Ruegeria pomeroyi DSS-3: one gene and its partner. Each later gene encodes a partner of the first gene's protein in a complex. Links are inferred from orthologs where the notes say so. Each region holds a gene or a part of one and is shown in the gene's direction. Other genes may lie near its edges. The genes, in order: SPO_RS01270 and xseA.

What was found.
Region 2: the proteins of SPO_RS01270 (region 1) and xseA are in contact, whole or in part, in a cryo-EM structure (PDB 8TXR), measured with the Escherichia coli proteins. The link is inferred for Ruegeria pomeroyi DSS-3 from one-to-one orthologs.

The regions. Positions count from the first base shown.
Region 1 is NC_003911.12:266,316-273,990, reverse strand. What follows is about bases 1,895-4,884. They hold SPO_RS01270 (exodeoxyribonuclease VII small subunit), read left to right. Parts: upstream 1,895-3,263; coding sequence 3,264-3,506; downstream 3,507-4,884. Other genes in these bases: dxs (1-deoxy-D-xylulose-5-phosphate synthase), read left to right, coding at 4,403-4,884; SPO_RS01265 (polyprenyl synthetase family protein), read left to right, coding at 3,509-4,375; SPO_RS01275 (histone deacetylase family protein), read left to right, coding at 2,341-3,267; SPO_RS01280 (response regulator), read left to right, coding at 1,895-2,315. In the rest of the region: SPO_RS01295 (organic hydroperoxide resistance protein), read left to right, coding at 1-25; SPO_RS01290 (branched-chain amino acid aminotransferase), read right to left, coding at 81-947; SPO_RS01285 (MarR family winged helix-turn-helix transcriptional regulator), read left to right, coding at 1,105-1,617; more of SPO_RS01280, read left to right, coding at 1,614-1,894; more of dxs, read left to right, coding at 4,885-6,331. UniProt on the Escherichia coli protein: Bidirectionally degrades single-stranded DNA into large acid-insoluble oligonucleotides, which are then degraded further into small acid-soluble oligonucleotides.
Region 2 is NC_003911.12:1,400,759-1,408,398, reverse strand. The notes cover bases 1,877-4,831. They hold xseA (exodeoxyribonuclease VII large subunit), read left to right. Parts: upstream 1,877-2,587; coding sequence 2,588-4,075; downstream 4,076-4,831. Other genes in these bases: SPO_RS06840 (hypothetical protein), read right to left, coding at 4,791-4,831; SPO_RS06845 (glutathione S-transferase family protein), read left to right, coding at 4,075-4,716; purD (phosphoribosylamine--glycine ligase), read right to left, coding at 1,877-2,500. In the rest of the region: SPO_RS06865 (FG-GAP repeat domain-containing protein), read left to right, coding at 1-459; SPO_RS06860 (LuxR C-terminal-related transcriptional regulator), read right to left, coding at 467-1,081; more of purD, read right to left, coding at 1,238-1,876; more of SPO_RS06840, read right to left, coding at 4,832-5,183; SPO_RS06835 (alkane 1-monooxygenase), read right to left, coding at 5,217-6,215; SPO_RS06830 (lysoplasmalogenase), read left to right, coding at 6,328-6,966; signal recognition particle-docking protein FtsY, read left to right, coding at 7,028-7,640. UniProt on the Escherichia coli protein: Bidirectionally degrades single-stranded DNA into large acid-insoluble oligonucleotides, which are then degraded further into small acid-soluble oligonucleotides.

The DNA.
Region 1 (7,675 bases):
TGTCGTCACGACCGAGATCGCATGAACGAAAAAGGGCGCCGGAAACCCGGCGCCCCTTCCCAAAAAAATTGGGTCGCAACTTACGCCCGAACCAGCGCCTCGTACTCCGCCGCGATATCGCGCGTCATCTGGCCCACTTCGAACGTGTAGGGACCGATCTGGCCCACCGGGGTGACCTCGGCGGCGGTGCCGGTCAGCCAGCACTGTTCGAACCCTTCCATCTCTTCCGGCTTGATGCGGCGCTCGTGCACGGTGATGCCCTTGTCCTTGAGCATCCCGATCACTGTCTGCCGGGTGATGCCGTTCAGGAAGCAGTCGGCCAGCGGCGTATGCACCTCTCCGTCCTTGACAAAGAACACGTTGGCGCCGGTCGCCTCGGCCACATAACCGCGCCAGTCCATGAACAGCGCATCCGAACAGCCCTTGGCCTCGGCCTTGTGCTTGGAGATGGTGCAGATCATGTAAAGGCCAGCCGCCTTGGCATGCACCGGGATCGTCTCGGGGCTGGGCCGCTTCCACTCGGCGATGTCCAGCTTGGCGCCCTGCATCTTGGCGTCGCCGTAATAGGCGCCCCAGGGCCAGACCGCGATCGCCATCCGCACCGGGTTGCGAGCCGAGGCCACGCCCATGTCCTCGCCCGAGCCACGCCAGACCAGCGCGCGCACATAGGCATCGGTCAGACCACTGGCCTTCAGCGTCTCCTCCTTGGCCGCCTCGATCTGATCGACCGTATAGGGCATCGGCATGTCCAGCGCCTGGGCGCTGGCAACCAGCCGTTCGGAATGCTCGCGGCTTTTGAAAATCTTGCCGTTATAGGCGCGCTCACCTTCGAACACGGACGAGGCATAATGCATGGCATGGGTCAGGATATGCACCTTGGCGTCGCGCCAATCGACCAGCTCCCCATCCATCCAGATCACGCCATCGCGATCGTCATAACTCGCCATTGTGTTCCCTCCAGACCAGGCAGTATTTCCGATTATTGCGCCAATAAGTTCCGCACCGGACACTATATTGCGCAAAAACTGCGACTCACTACCTGTTCAGTATTGGAATGTCAACAAGACTGACATAAAGTGATCCTGAACAACAAAGGGGCACACCATGTCCGAGGCACGACCGTCACCGGTCTTTGGGGGTGAAAGCCTGCTGTTTCTGACCGACGAGCAGCTGCGGCAGGGGATCGAGGCGATGTTCTTTGCCTATCGCGGCTTCACCGCCGATCCCGACCGGATCCTGGCCGAGATGGCCTATGGCCGCGCCCATCACCGCGCGATCCACTTCATCAACCGTGCGCCGGGCACCACGGTGAACAACCTGCTGGCCATTCTGGGCGTCACCAAGCAGTCGCTGAACCGGGTGCTGCGCACCCTGATCGCCGACGGGTTGGTCGAAAGCCGGGTCGGCACCCAGGACAAGCGCGAGCGGCATCTGTTCCTGACCGAGGCGGGTGCTGCGCTTGAGGCGAAACTGTCCGACGCGCAGCGCGCCCGAATGCGCGCCGCCTATAAGGAGGCCGGGCCCGAGGCGGTAACCGGCTTTCGCCAGGTGCTAGAGGCGATGATGGACCGCGAGATGCACCGGGCCTATGCCAAGCTGCGGGACAGCGGCTCATGAGTGCATTTGACGCCCATCTGCTGATCGTCGATGACGACGAGCGCATTCGTGATTTGCTCAAGAAATTCCTGATGCGCCACGGGTTCCTTGTCACCGCAGCGCGTGATGCCGAACATGCGCGGCGCATCCTGTCTGGGCTGGATTTCGACCTGATCGTCATGGATGTGATGATGCCGGGCGAGGATGGGGTCAGCCTGACCCGCGCCCTGCGTCAGACCCTGAGCACGCCGATCCTGCTACTGACTGCCCGTGGCGAGACCGAGCACCGGATCGCCGGGCTGGAGGCCGGCGCCGACGATTATCTGGCCAAACCCTTCGAGCCGCGTGAGCTGTTGCTCAGGATCAATGCGATCCTGCGCCGCGTGCCCGACACCAGCGCCCAGGATGCGGCACCCAAATTCCTGCAACTGGGGCCAATCCGCTATGACATCGAGCGCGGCGAGATGTGGCAGGGCGACCAGCTGGTCCGCCTGACCGCCACCGAGAACCAGTTGATGAAGATCTTTGCCGCCCGCCCGGGCGAGGCGATCACCCGCACCAAGCTGGTCGAAGACCTGGGCCGCGATCGGGGCCAGGCGCAGGAACGCGCGGTCGACGTTCAGATCACCCGCCTGCGCCGCAAGATCGAACCCAATCCGAAACAGCCGCGCTATCTGCAGACCGTGCGCGGCGCGGGCTACATGCTGGCGCCGGACTGATCCCCGCCCGCCCAAAGGAACGCCGATGACGACCGCCCTGATCACCCATGCCGACTGCCTGACCCATGTCACGCCGACCGGACACCCCGAGCGGGTGGCCCGCCTGGAACATGTGCTACACGCGCTGGAGCCGCTTGACCTGCGCCGCGTCACCGCGCCGCTGGCCGCCGAAGACGACCTGCTGCGCATCCATCCCGCAGGCTATGTCGCCGATATCCGTGATGCCCGCCCCGACGAGGGATTTGCCCAGATCGACGGCGACACGTTCCTGTCGCCTGGATCGGTCGATGCCGCGTTCCGCGCCGCGGGCGCGGTCGTGCGCGCGGTCGACATGGTGCTGGGCGGCGAGGCGCAGAACGCCTTCTGCGCCATTCGCCCGCCGGGGCATCATGCCGAACGCGAAACCGCGATGGGGTTTTGCCTGTTCGGCAATGCCGCGCTGGCCGCGAAACACGCGCTTGACCATCACGGATTGCGCCGCGTCGCGGTGGTGGATTTCGATGTGCATCACGGCAATGGCACCCAGGACCTTTTGTGGGACGAGGCGCGCGCGCTTCTGATCACCAGCCAGCAGATGCCGCTCTGGCCCGGCTCGGGCCGCCCGGACGAGGACGGCGCGCATGGCCAGATCGTCAACATCCCGCTGGCCCCGGGCACCGGCGGCGCCGAGATGCGCGCGGCCTACATGGCGCAAGCCTTCCCCCGCCTGCGCGCCTTCAAACCAGAACTCATCATCATCTCTGCCGGGTTCGACGCCCATCAGGACGACCCATTGGCCAACCTGAACTGGTCGACCGCAGATTTCGCCTGGCTCACCGCCGAGCTGTGCGCATTGGCGCAAGAGCTGTGTCAGGGCCGTATCGTCTCGACTCTCGAAGGCGGTTATGATCTGAACGCGCTCGCCGCCGCAACGCGCGCGCATGTACAGGAATTGATAAAGGCCGCGACATGACCGAGACCCCCGTCGACCAGATGAGCTTTGAACAGGCGATGAAAGAGCTGGAAACCGTGGTCGGTCAGCTTGAACGCGGCGATGTTGCGCTGGACCAGTCCATCGCGCTTTACGAACGCGGCGCGGCGCTGAAGAAACGCTGCGAGGACGAGTTGAAGCGCGCCGAGGAAAAGGTTGCCGCCATCACGCTCGACAGTAATGGCCAGCCCACCGGGACCAAGCCGGTCGAAGGTCTCTGAGCATGTTCCATGAAAGGCTGGCGCAGGACGCCGCGCTGATCCAGCGCAGTTTCGACACTGTGCTGGGCGCGCTGGAGCCGCTCGACATCACCCGCGCCATGGCCTGGACCACCGAGGGCGGCAAGCGCCTGCGCGGCTTTCTGGTACTGGAAAGCGCCCGGCTGCATGATGTGGACGAGGCCCGCGCAATCTGGCCCGCCACCGCCATCGAGGCGCTGCATGCCTACAGCCTGGTGCATGACGACCTGCCCTGCATGGACGACGACGACCTGCGCCGGGGCCGACCCACCGCCCATGTGAAATGGGACGAGGGCACCGCCGTGCTGGCCGGCGATGCGCTGCATTCGCTGGCGTTTGAGCTCTGCACCCGCCCCGAGGTCGGAACCGCCGAGACCCGCGCCACCCTGGCGCTGACGCTGGCGCAAGCCGCGGGCGCACGCGGCATGGTGCTGGGTCAGGCGCTGGATATCGCCGCTGAAACCGCGCCCAAACCGCTGACGCTGGACCAGATCACCCGGTTGCAAGCGGGCAAGACCGGCGCGCTGATCGAATGGGCCGCCGCCGCCGGTGCCGTGCTGGCTGGGGCCGATCCGGACCCCTTGCGCCAATATGCCCGCGCGCTGGGCCTTGCTTTCCAGATCGCCGACGACATCTTGGATGTCGAGGGCGACGCCGAGAAGGCGGGCAAACGGCTGCAAAAGGACGCGGGCGCGGGCAAGGCGACCTTTGTCTCGCTGCTGGGTCTGGATGCGGCCAAGGCGCGGGCACGCGACCTTGTCGATCAGGGCTGTGCCGCTCTGGACGGTTACGGTGAGCGGGCCGGAACCTTGAAGGAAGCCGCCCGTTTCGTTATTGCCCGCGACAACTGACCCGCAGGGGACACAGCAAGGATCGCCATGTCTGACCGCCCACATACCCCGCTTCTCGACCAGGTGACCCGCCCGGCGGACCTGAAACGGTTCTCGGACGCGCAGCTGACCCAGCTGGCGGGCGAGCTGAGGGCCGAAACCGTCTCGGCCGTCTCGGTCACCGGCGGCCATCTGGGCGCGGGCCTTGGCGTGGTGGAACTGACCGTGGCGCTGCATGCGGTGTTCGACACCCCGCGCGACAAGGTGATCTGGGACGTCGGCCACCAATGCTATCCGCACAAGATCCTGACCGAACGCCGCGACCGCATCCGCACCCTGCGGATGAAGGACGGTCTGTCGGGCTTCACCAAGCGCTCCGAGTCGCCCTATGACCCGTTCGGCGCCGCCCATAGCTCCACCTCGATCAGTGCAGCACTCGGGTTCGCCGTCGCCCGCGATCTGGGCGGGGTGACGCCCGAAGGGTTGGGCGACGCCATCGCCGTGATCGGCGACGGCTCGATGTCGGCCGGCATGGCGTTTGAGGCGATGAACAACGCGGGTCACCTGAAAAAGCGCCTGATCGTCATCCTGAACGACAACGAGATGTCGATCGCCCCACCGGTCGGCGCGCTGTCGAACTATCTCTCTCGCCTCTATGCCGAAGAACCGTTTCAGGAGCTGAAAGCCGCCGCCAAGGGCGCGGTCTCGCTCCTGCCCGAACCCTTCCGCGAAGGTGCCAAGCGCGCCAAGGAAATGCTCAAGGGCATGGCCGTCGGCGGCACATTGTTCGAGGAGCTGGGTTTTTCCTATATCGGCCCCATCGACGGGCATGACATGGGCCAACTTCTGCCGGTCCTGCGCACCGTCAAGGCTCGCGCCACCGGCCCGATCCTGCTGCATGTGCTGACGAAAAAGGGCAAGGGCTATGCCCCTGCCGAACGCGCGCGCGACCGCGGCCATGCCACCGCCAAATTCGACGTGGTCACGGGCGAGCAGAAAAAGGCCCCCTCGAACGCGCCCTCCTACACTGCGGTCTTTGGCAAGGCGCTGGTCGATCAGGCCGCCCGCGACGACAAGATCGTCGCCGTCACCGCCGCGATGCCTGATGGCACCGGGCTGAACCTCTTTGCCGAACGCTACCCCTCGCGCTGTTTCGATGTGGGCATCGCCGAACAGCATGGCGTGACCTTCTCCGCCGCGCTGGCTGCGGGCGGGCTGAAACCCTTCTGCGCGATGTATTCGACCTTCCTGCAACGCGGCTACGATCAGGTCGTGCATGACGTGGCAATCCAGCGCCTGCCGGTCCGTTTCGCCATCGACCGCGCCGGTCTGGTCGGCGCCGACGGCGCCACCCATGCGGGCAGTTTCGACATTGCCTACCTCGCCAACCTGCCCGGCATGGTGGTCATGGCCGCCGCCGACGAGGCCGAACTGGTGCACATGGTCGCCACCGCCGCCGCGCATGATGACGGTCCGATCGCCTTCCGCTATCCGCGCGGCGAGGGCGTGGGGGTCGAAATGCCCGAACTGGGCAAGGTTCTGGAAATCGGCAAGGGCCGGATGATCCAGAAGGGCGCTCGCGTCGCGCTCCTCTCCTTCGGCACCCGGTTGACCGAGGTGCAAAAGGCCGCCGAGGCGCTGGCCGCCCGTGGCATTACCCCCACCATCGCCGACGCCCGTTTTGCAAAACCGCTCGACCGCGACCTGATCCTGAACCTGGCTCACGACCACGAGGCGCTGATCACCATCGAGGAAGGCGCCGTGGGCGGCTTCGGCAGCCATGTGGCGCAGCTTCTGGCGGATGAGGGCGTGTTCGACCACGGGCTGAAATTCCGCTCTATGGTGCTGCCGGACATCTTCATCGACCAATCCAGCCCGGCCGACATGTATGCCGTTGCGGGCATGAACGCCCCCCAGATCGAAGCCAAAGTGCTTGATGTGCTTGGTATCGGGCGTATCGGCGAAAAGCGCGCCTGACCCAGACATTAGTAAGCGGCCGGTGAAACCTGACGCTTACGACATTGGGTCAACTGTTACCTGACGCAGGTACCGATGCGCGCCTGCGGCACGCACGAATGCAGAAGACAACGCGACATGTATGCGTTTCTGGCTGTTTGTTTTTTTGAGTAGTTTTTGATCGTTGTAGAGAGGATTGAGTATTTATTAGGTTTGGCGGTGACCTACTCTCCCGGGGCTTGAGCCCGAGTACCATTGGCGCGGAGGCACTTAACTTCCGGGTTCGGGAAGGGACCGGGTGTATTGCGCTCGCTATGACCACCAAACCGAATAAATACTCACTGTCCGCCTTGCGGACAGTGAGGGTGGCAGGCAGCGTTTTCCGGAGGAAAGCGCGTTGCCACCCGTATTGTCCGGGCGGGAGTATCAATCGGGTGTTGTCCAAGTCGAGTTGGTGCTTTTGGTTCTTGATTTGGCCTGGCGCGCGGAGCGCTACTTGAGGCCATTTGATCAGTCTTTCTGTTACTGGATCGGATCAAGCCTATCGGGCGATTAGTACCGGTCAACTGAACGCATTGCTGCGCTTACATCTCCGGCCTATTGACGTGGTGGTCTTCCACGGCCCTCAGGGATACCTTGTTTTGAGGGGGGCTTCCCGCTTAGATGCCTTCAGCGGTTATCCTGTCCGATCATAGCTACCCTGCACTGCTGCTGGCGCAACAACAGGTCCACCAGTGGATCGTTCACCCCGGTCCTCTCGTACTAGGGGCAACTCCTCTCAAGTATCCTACACCCACGGCAGATAGGGACCGAACTGTCTCACGACGTTCTAAACCCAGCTCACGTACCTCTTTAAACGGCGAACAGCCGTACCCTTGGGACCTGCTCCAGCCCCAGGATGAGATGAGCCGACATCGAGGTGCCAAACACTGCCGTCGATATGGACTCTTGGGCAGTATCAGCCTGTTATCCCCGGCGTACCTTTTATCCGTTGAGCGATGGCCCTTCCACTCGGGACCACCGGATCACTATGGCCGACTTTCGTCTCTGCTCGACTTGTCAGTCTTGCAGTCAGGCTGGCTTCTGCCATTGCACTCAACGAGCGATTTCCGACCGCTCTGAGCCAACCTTCGCGCGCCTCCGTTACGCTTTAGGAGGCGACCGCCCCAGTCAAACTACCCGCCACGCAGGGTCCCGGATCCGGATAACGGACCGCGGTTAGACATCAAGAGTGCGAAGGGTGGTATCTCAAGGTTGGCTCCACGGGAACTGGCGTTCCTGCTTCAAAGCCTACCACCTATCCTGCACATCACAATCCTGATGCCAGTGCGAAGCTGTAGTAAAGGTGCACGGGGTCTTTCCGTC
Region 2 (7,640 bases), 1.1 Mb from region 1 along the record:
GGCCTGCCCGAGGTGATCGCCGTGCGCAGCACGGTAAACGACGGCGCCCGGCTTGAAATCTATGACCGTCGCGCCCGCCTTCTGGCCGCGACTCCGCCGATCGGGACCCGCAACCGCTGGCTGGCGGTTCTGGGCGCCGCCGATCTGGACGGCGACGGGTTCATGGAAATCGCCTATGTCGACCGCCCGCACCTGGCAAAGACCCTTCGCATCTGGCGCTACCGTGACGGCAGCCTGACCCAGATCGCCAGCCTGCGCGGCCTGACCAACCATCGCATCGGCGAGGAATTCATAACCGGCGGGCTGCGCGATTGCGGCAGCGGCCCCGAGATCATTCTGGCCAGCGCCGATTGGCGTCAGGTCGTCGCGCTGCGCCATGACGACGAGTGGCAAAGCCGCGCTCTTGGCGCCTTCTCGGCCGGTGCCGTTGCCGCCGCCCTGTCCTGCAAGACACGATGAGGGCCGATCACCCGGCGGACGGCACCACATGTTCGCCGCCGATATCGCCCAGCGACTGGAACAGGGCGGCGGTATTGCTGACCCCGAACTTCTTCAAGAGCCGCGCCCGGTGCACCTCGACCGTGCGATAGCTGAGGTCCAGTTCGCGCGCGATCTCCTTGCTTGTCTTTCCCTCGCCCAGCAGCGAATAGACCTCGCGCTCGCGCCGGCTCAGCGGCTGATAACGGCGGATCTCGGAAAGGTCGGCAAAGGTCCAGACCGCGCGCGCCAGCGGTTCCTCGGGGGTAAAGGTCTGGCCGCGCACCCGACACCAGAACAGCTCGCCATCGCGACGCCGCATCACCCGCTCGTCCCAATAGAGATTGCCCTCGCCCAGATCCTTGTCGCCGCGATGCAGGATGTTCTGAAACTCCTCGTCCGAGGGGTAGAGGAACACAAACAGCCGGTCCAGCAACTCCTCGCGCTCATAGCCGAACATGGAGCAGAAGCGGTGATTGACCTCGCGGATCACCCGCGCCTCGGTCACCACGATGCCGACCGGCACCCAGTCAAAGGCCAGCCCGCGCAATTCGCGCGTGGCATAGGCGTTGTCCAACAGATCCTTGTCGACCGGTCCCGGCATGCCGTTCCTCCCTGTCCCGATCATATCGTGCGACCAAGGTGAATGAAAACCTCTCTCCGGGCCGCACCGCTCCCCCTTCATTTCGCGTCAAATACTCCGGGGGAGCCTACAAAATTCGACGAATTTTGTAGGCCGGGGGCAGCGCCCCCCGCCCGGTCAGAGCGCACGCCAGCCGATATCGCGGCGATAGAACCCACCCGGCCAGTCGATCGCCTCGACCATGGCATAGGCCCGGTCACGCGCCTCGGCGAGGCTGTCGCCGCGCGCGGTCACGTTCAGCACCCGGCCGCCGGTGGCAACAATCGCGCCCTCGCGGGCGGCGGTACCCGCATGGAAAACCATATTGCGGCTATCCTCGGGCAAGGTATCCAGCCCCTTGATCTCGCTGCCTTTCTGATAGGATCCGGGATAGCCGTTCGCGGCCATCACCACGGTGATCGCGTGATCCTCTGCCCAGTTCACCCGGGCCTCGCGAAGCCGGCCCTCGGCGGTGGCATGCATCAGGTCCATCGCCTGCGCACCCAGCCGCAGCATCAGTACCTGGCATTCCGGGTCCCCGAAGCGGACATTGTATTCCACCAGACGCGGCGCACCGTCCTTGATCATCAGCCCGACATAGAGGACGCCCTGGAAGGGCACGCCGCGCCGCGCCATCTCGGCCATGGTCGGCTTGACGATCTCCTCCATCGCGCGCGCCTCGACCTCGGCGCTCAGCACCGGCGCGGGCGAATAGGCACCCATGCCGCCGGTATTGGGGCCGGTATCGCCCTCGCCCACCCGCTTGTGGTCCTGTGCGGTGCCGATCGACAGCACCTCCTCGCCATCCACCAGCACGAAAAGCGAGGCCTCTTCACCTTCCATGAATTCCTCGATCACCACCTCGGCGCCCGCATCGCCAAAGGCGCCGCCCAGCATGTCGTCGATTGCCTCCAGCGCCGTCGCCTCGTCCATCGCCACGATCACGCCCTTACCTGCGGCCAGACCGTCGGCCTTGATCACGATGGGAGCACCCTGCGCGCGGATGTAATCCTTGGCAGGCCCGGCCTGGGTAAAGCGCGCATAGCCCGCGGTCGGGGCCCCTGCGGCATCGCAAATCTCCTTGGTAAAGCTTTTCGAGGCCTCCAGCCGCGCCGCCGCCGCCGAGGGGCCAAAGACCAGGAACCCCGCCTCGCGCAGCCGGTCGGCCACGCCGGCGGCCAAGGGCGCCTCGGGGCCGACGATGACAAAGTCGATGGCATTCTCCTCGGCGAAAGTCGCCACCAACCCGCCATCCATGATGTCCAGCTCGGCGCATTCGGCGATCTGCGCGATCCCCGCATTGCCCGGCGCCACGATCAGCTTGTCGCATTTGGGGTTCTGCATCACCGCCCAGGCCAGCGCGTGTTCGCGCCCACCGCTGCCGAGAATGAGGATGTTCATGTAATGCGCTCCGATCTGCTTGGCCTTGGTTGTCGGGCGTTCTAAGCTGCGCCGACGTCTTACTCAAGTCACCAGCGGAGCGCCCAATTGTCCGACCTCCTTGATGATCCCCAGCCGGGACAGAATATGCCCGAATTCACCGTCACCGAGATCTCGGGCGAGGTGAAGCGCACGCTCGAGGGCAGCTTTGGCCGCATCCGGGTGCGCGGCGAGGTGGGGCGCGTGTTCCAGGCCCGCTCGGGCCATCTCTATTACGACATCAAGGACGACCGTAACGTGCTGGCCTGCACCACCTGGAAGGGTCAGGTCGCCAGCCTGTCGGTGGTGCCCGAAGAGGGGTTGGAGGTCGTCGTGACCGGGAGGCTGACCGCCTTTGGCGCCCAGTCGAAATACAACCTGAACGTCGACGAGGTGGCGGTTGCCGGTCAGGGCGCGCTGATGGCGCTGCTTGAAAAGCGCAAGAAACAGCTCGAGGCCGAGGGGTTGTTTGCACCCGAACGCAAGCGCCCCCTGCCCTATCTGCCACAGATCATCGGGGTGATCACCTCGCCGCAAGGGGCGGTGATCCGCGATATCCTGCACCGGTTGCGCGACCGCTTTCCGCGCAAGGTGCTGATCTGGCCGGTCGCGGTGCAGGGCGCCAATTGCGCCCCCGAGGTGGCCCGCGCCATCGAGGGGTTCAACATGTTCAGCCCCGGTGGCGCGCTGCCCCGGCCCGATCTGCTGATCGTGGCGCGCGGCGGCGGCTCGATAGAGGATCTCTGGGGCTTCAACGAGGAAATCGTCGCCCGCGCGGCGGCGGCCAGCCAGATCCCGCTGATCTCGGCGGTGGGGCACGAAACCGACACCACGCTGATCGACTTCGTTTCGGACCGGCGCGCACCGACCCCCACAGCCGCCGCCGAGATGGCCGTTCCCGTCCGCCTCGAACTGCTGGCCTGGACCGGCGAACAGGGGGCTCGGCTGTCGCGCGCGGCCTCGGATGCGGTGCAGCGGCGCGCCCAGCGCCTGCGCGACCTGTCGCGCGCGCTGCCCCGGCCCGACAGCCTGCTGGACACGCCGCGCCAGCGGCTCGACCGCGCCGCCGAACGTCTGCCCGCCGCCCTCACCCAGGGGGTGCAGCGGCGTCGGCTGCGGCTGGCCGAACTCTCGGCCCCGCTGCGCCCCGCCAGCCTGCGCGCGCTGGTCAGTGCCCGCCGCGACCACCTTGCCCATCTCGGCTCGCGCCTGTCGCCGCGCGCGCTGGAACGCGAGATCGCCGCGCAGGGTGAGCGTCTGACCCGGCTGTCCGACCGTCTGAACAGCGCCCAGACCACCCGCATCGAGCGCCTGCGCCAAAGGCTGGAATCCGCCGACCGGCTGCGCGAGACGCTGGGCTACAAGGCAACGCTGGCGCGCGGTTATGCAGTGGTGCGCGACGATCAGGGCGCGCTGCTGACCACCCGGGCGCAGGCCGCCAAGGCGGCCGCGCTGCAGATCGAATTCGCCGATGGCACGCTCGACACCGGCGGCGCCCCCGCAAAACCCGCCAGCAAGCCGAAACAGAAACCGCCCGAACAGGGCTCGCTGTTCTGATGCTGACGATCTGGGGCCGCCGGACATCGTCGAATGTGCAGGCGCTGATGTGGTGTGTGGGTGAACTCAACCTGGCCCACATTCGCCATGACGCCGGGCACCGCTATGGCGGGCTCGACACGCCCGAATTTGGGCGCCTCAATCCCAACCGCACCATCCCCGTGCTCAAGGACGGGACCAACCCGCCGATCTGGGAAACCGGTGCCATCCTGCGCTATCTTGCCACCCGCTATGGCAAGGACAGCTTCTGGCCGAGCGATCCGGTCCGCCGCGCGCGGGTGGATCAATGGGCCGAATGGGCCAAGCTGAACGTGGCCCAGGCCTTTACCGCGCCGGTCTTCTGGCGCGTGGTGCGTACCGCACCGCAGGATCGCGACCCCGCCGCCATCGCTCGCGCCCTTGCCGAGCTGGAGGCCAAGCTCGCCCTTGCCGAAGCCCAGCTGTCGCGCCATGCGCATATTGCCGGAGATGCCTTCACCCTCGCCGATATCCAGCTCGGCCATATCCTCTATCGCTATTACGATATCGGCATCACCCGCGCGCCGCTGCCGCATCTGCATCTCTACTATCAGCGCCTCAGCGCGCGCCCGGCCTTCCGCCAGCACGTGATGGTCCCTTACGACGAACTCCGGGTTACCTGAGCCGCATCATTTCGCCGAAAATACTCCGGGGGAATCGCCGCAGGCGATGGGGGCAGCGCCCCCTTTGATCGGCCTCAGACCCCGACGTCCGGCCCGTAACAAAGCATCTCTTCGCCGATCTCCTCGGCCTCGTACAGCTCTGTCTGGGTGGGATCGCCCTCGAACTGCGCCACCAGCCCGCCGCCGGTATCGCGGAACACCCAGCATTGCGGATCGGGCCGGTCCTCGTAGACGAAACAGATCTGCCCCGCCGCCTCGTACCAGATGCCTTCCTTGCACTCGCCATCCAGGAACGACCAGATCACCCGCCGCCCGGACAGATAGCGTTCCACCCCATAGGCGGTGCCGTCAAAGCCGTAGAACAGCGTCTTGCCCAGCGTGTAGCGGTCGAACTCCTCCGCCGACATCACCGGCTGGGCCACCGCCGCCGGGGCCATCAGGGTCAGAATCAGGGCCAAGCGCATCATGAGGCCCAGTGTGGCAGATGCGGGCGCGTGCGGCTACTCACGTGCTCCGCAAACAGCGTGAACGCGCGGATCCATCACCCGCCGCCACAGCGGCGGCACGGTGGCCAGAACCGCCATGATCGGCATCGCATAGGGCCATTGCGGCATCTCGGGGTCCAGCCGCAGCGCCGCGAAATCGCGGCCCGGATTCTGGTGATGGTCGGAATGGCGCGGCGCGTTCAGCATCATCGCCGAGCTGTACCAATGCGGCGCATTCCAGGAATGGTGCGCGCGCGCCGGTTCGTATCTGCCATTGGCCAAGGCTTTGCGTTCAAGCCCGTAGTGCTGGATGTAATCGGCCAGCAGCAGCTGTATCTGCGCATAGCCCGCCAGTAGCACCAGCGCCAGAATCCCGCGCCCGCCCGCCAGCAGCCAGGCCGCTGCCAGCATCGCCCCCGCCCCTGCCAGATAGGCCCGATAAGGGGTCGCGCCCCGGCCCTTCCTCAGCGCCCGCTCGGCCGTCAGCCCGGCTCGGAACGAACCGACCCAGGCGCGCGGCAGAAAGGCCCAGAACCCCTGCCCCAAGCGGGCCGAATTCGGATCGCGCGGGGTGGCCACCCAAAGGTGATGCACCCGCATATGGGCCGAGGTGTGATGACCGAACAGCAAGCTGACATAGATCGCCGCCCCCAGCCAGTGCTGCCAGCGGTCGGCCCGATGGATCAGCTCATGCGCGTTCGAATTCGACACCTGCCCGAAGCAGAGCGCCACCGCCGCGCCCAATGCCACCGCCTGCGCTCCGGTCAATGCCCCCTGGACCAGCGCCGGGATCGCCAGCGCCAGCAGCGCGAAATGCGCCCCCGCCAGCACCAGCGGCAAGACCTGCGCGCCCGCCCAGTCGGCCGCCGCCAGCGGCCGCACCGGCAGCTTGTCCATCACCGCCACATAGACGGTCATCCAGATCAGCGCGCCCCAGGCCCAGCCGCCCCCCAGCAGACAGGCCGCACCCAGCACCGCATAGGGCGACAGGCTGGCAAGGATATAGCGATACATGCGGGCTCCCTCGGTATCGGTGCTTCTGCTTAACATCGCGTCACCCGCGCGAAAATCCCCTTGCTCGCCCGGTGCCGCCCACGTCAACTGGGCGCAAAGACCGGAGGACCCCGTGAGCCAAACCCTGTTCTGGATCGCCGCCGCCTGCGCGCTGGCCTATCTGGCGATGACCGCCCGCCCCGCCAGCCTGATGCGCAGCGCAGTCAAGACCGCCTCGGTCGCACTGCTTGCGCTGATGGTGCTGGTCTCGGGCGGCCCCGTGCTGCTGGTGCTGGCGCTGGCCCTCTGCGCGCTTGGCGACTGGCTCCTCTCGCGCGAGACCGAGGCGACCTTCATGGCAGGTGTCGGCGCCTTTGCCGCCGGTCATCTGGCCTATGTCGCCCTGTTCCTGACCCATCCCGCCAGCGATACCGGGCAGCTTGCCGCACAATGGCCGCTGGTGGCGGGCCTCGCGGCTCTCGGGCTGGTCATGGCCAGCCTGCTCGCCCCCCGCGCAGGCGATCTCAAAGGGCCGGTACTGGCCTATGTCCCGATCATCCTCGGCATGGGTCTGGCCGCGCTGACCCTGCCGCAGGCCGGCGTGCTGGCCTGGGTCCTGCCCGCTGCCGCCGCCTTCATCGCCTCGGACATGATCCTTGCAACCGAGAAATTCCTGCTGCCGCCCGGTCACCCGGCCCTGCGCCTGACGCCTTATCTGGTCTGGCCGCTCTACTGGGGGGCGCAGATGGGCTTTGCCCTTGCGCTCACCTGACCCTTTGCAACCGGCGCCAATCCGCATTAGGTGAGACTAAACCGCAAGCGGAGGCCCGGACATGGCGTTTTTCTCGAAACTCAAGGACCGTCTGTTCAAATCGTCCTCGAAGATCGAACAGGGGCTCGACGCCATTGTCGAGGATGGCGGGGTCGAGGAAGCGGTCACCGCGACCCAGCCAGATCCGGTAATCCCCCAGCCCGACCCGGAACCGCAACCGGTGCCGGAACTGCCCGACACGCCCGAGATGCCGGAACCCCAACCGGTCGACCCGACCCCGGCGCCGATGCCGCCCGAGGCACCGCAGCCGATCGACCCGGCCCCGCCCGCTGAAGCCGGAACGGGCCGTGGCCTGCTGGGCCGCCTTTTCGCCCGCCCCGGCGGCGCGACCGTGGTGCGCCGCACGCTGGATGACGACATGCTGGAACAGCTCGAAGAGCTGCTGATCGCCGCCGACATGGGCGTCGACACCGCCCTGCGCGTCACCGCCAACATGGCCGAGGGGCGGATCGGGCGCAAACTCTCGACACAAGAGATCAAGGCACTGCTGGCGCAGGAAATCACCCGTATCATGGAACCGGTCGCCCGCCCGATGCCGCTCTACCCCAAGCGCCCGCAGGTGGTGCTGGTCGTGGGCGTCAACGGTTCGGGCAAGACCACCACCATCGGCAAGC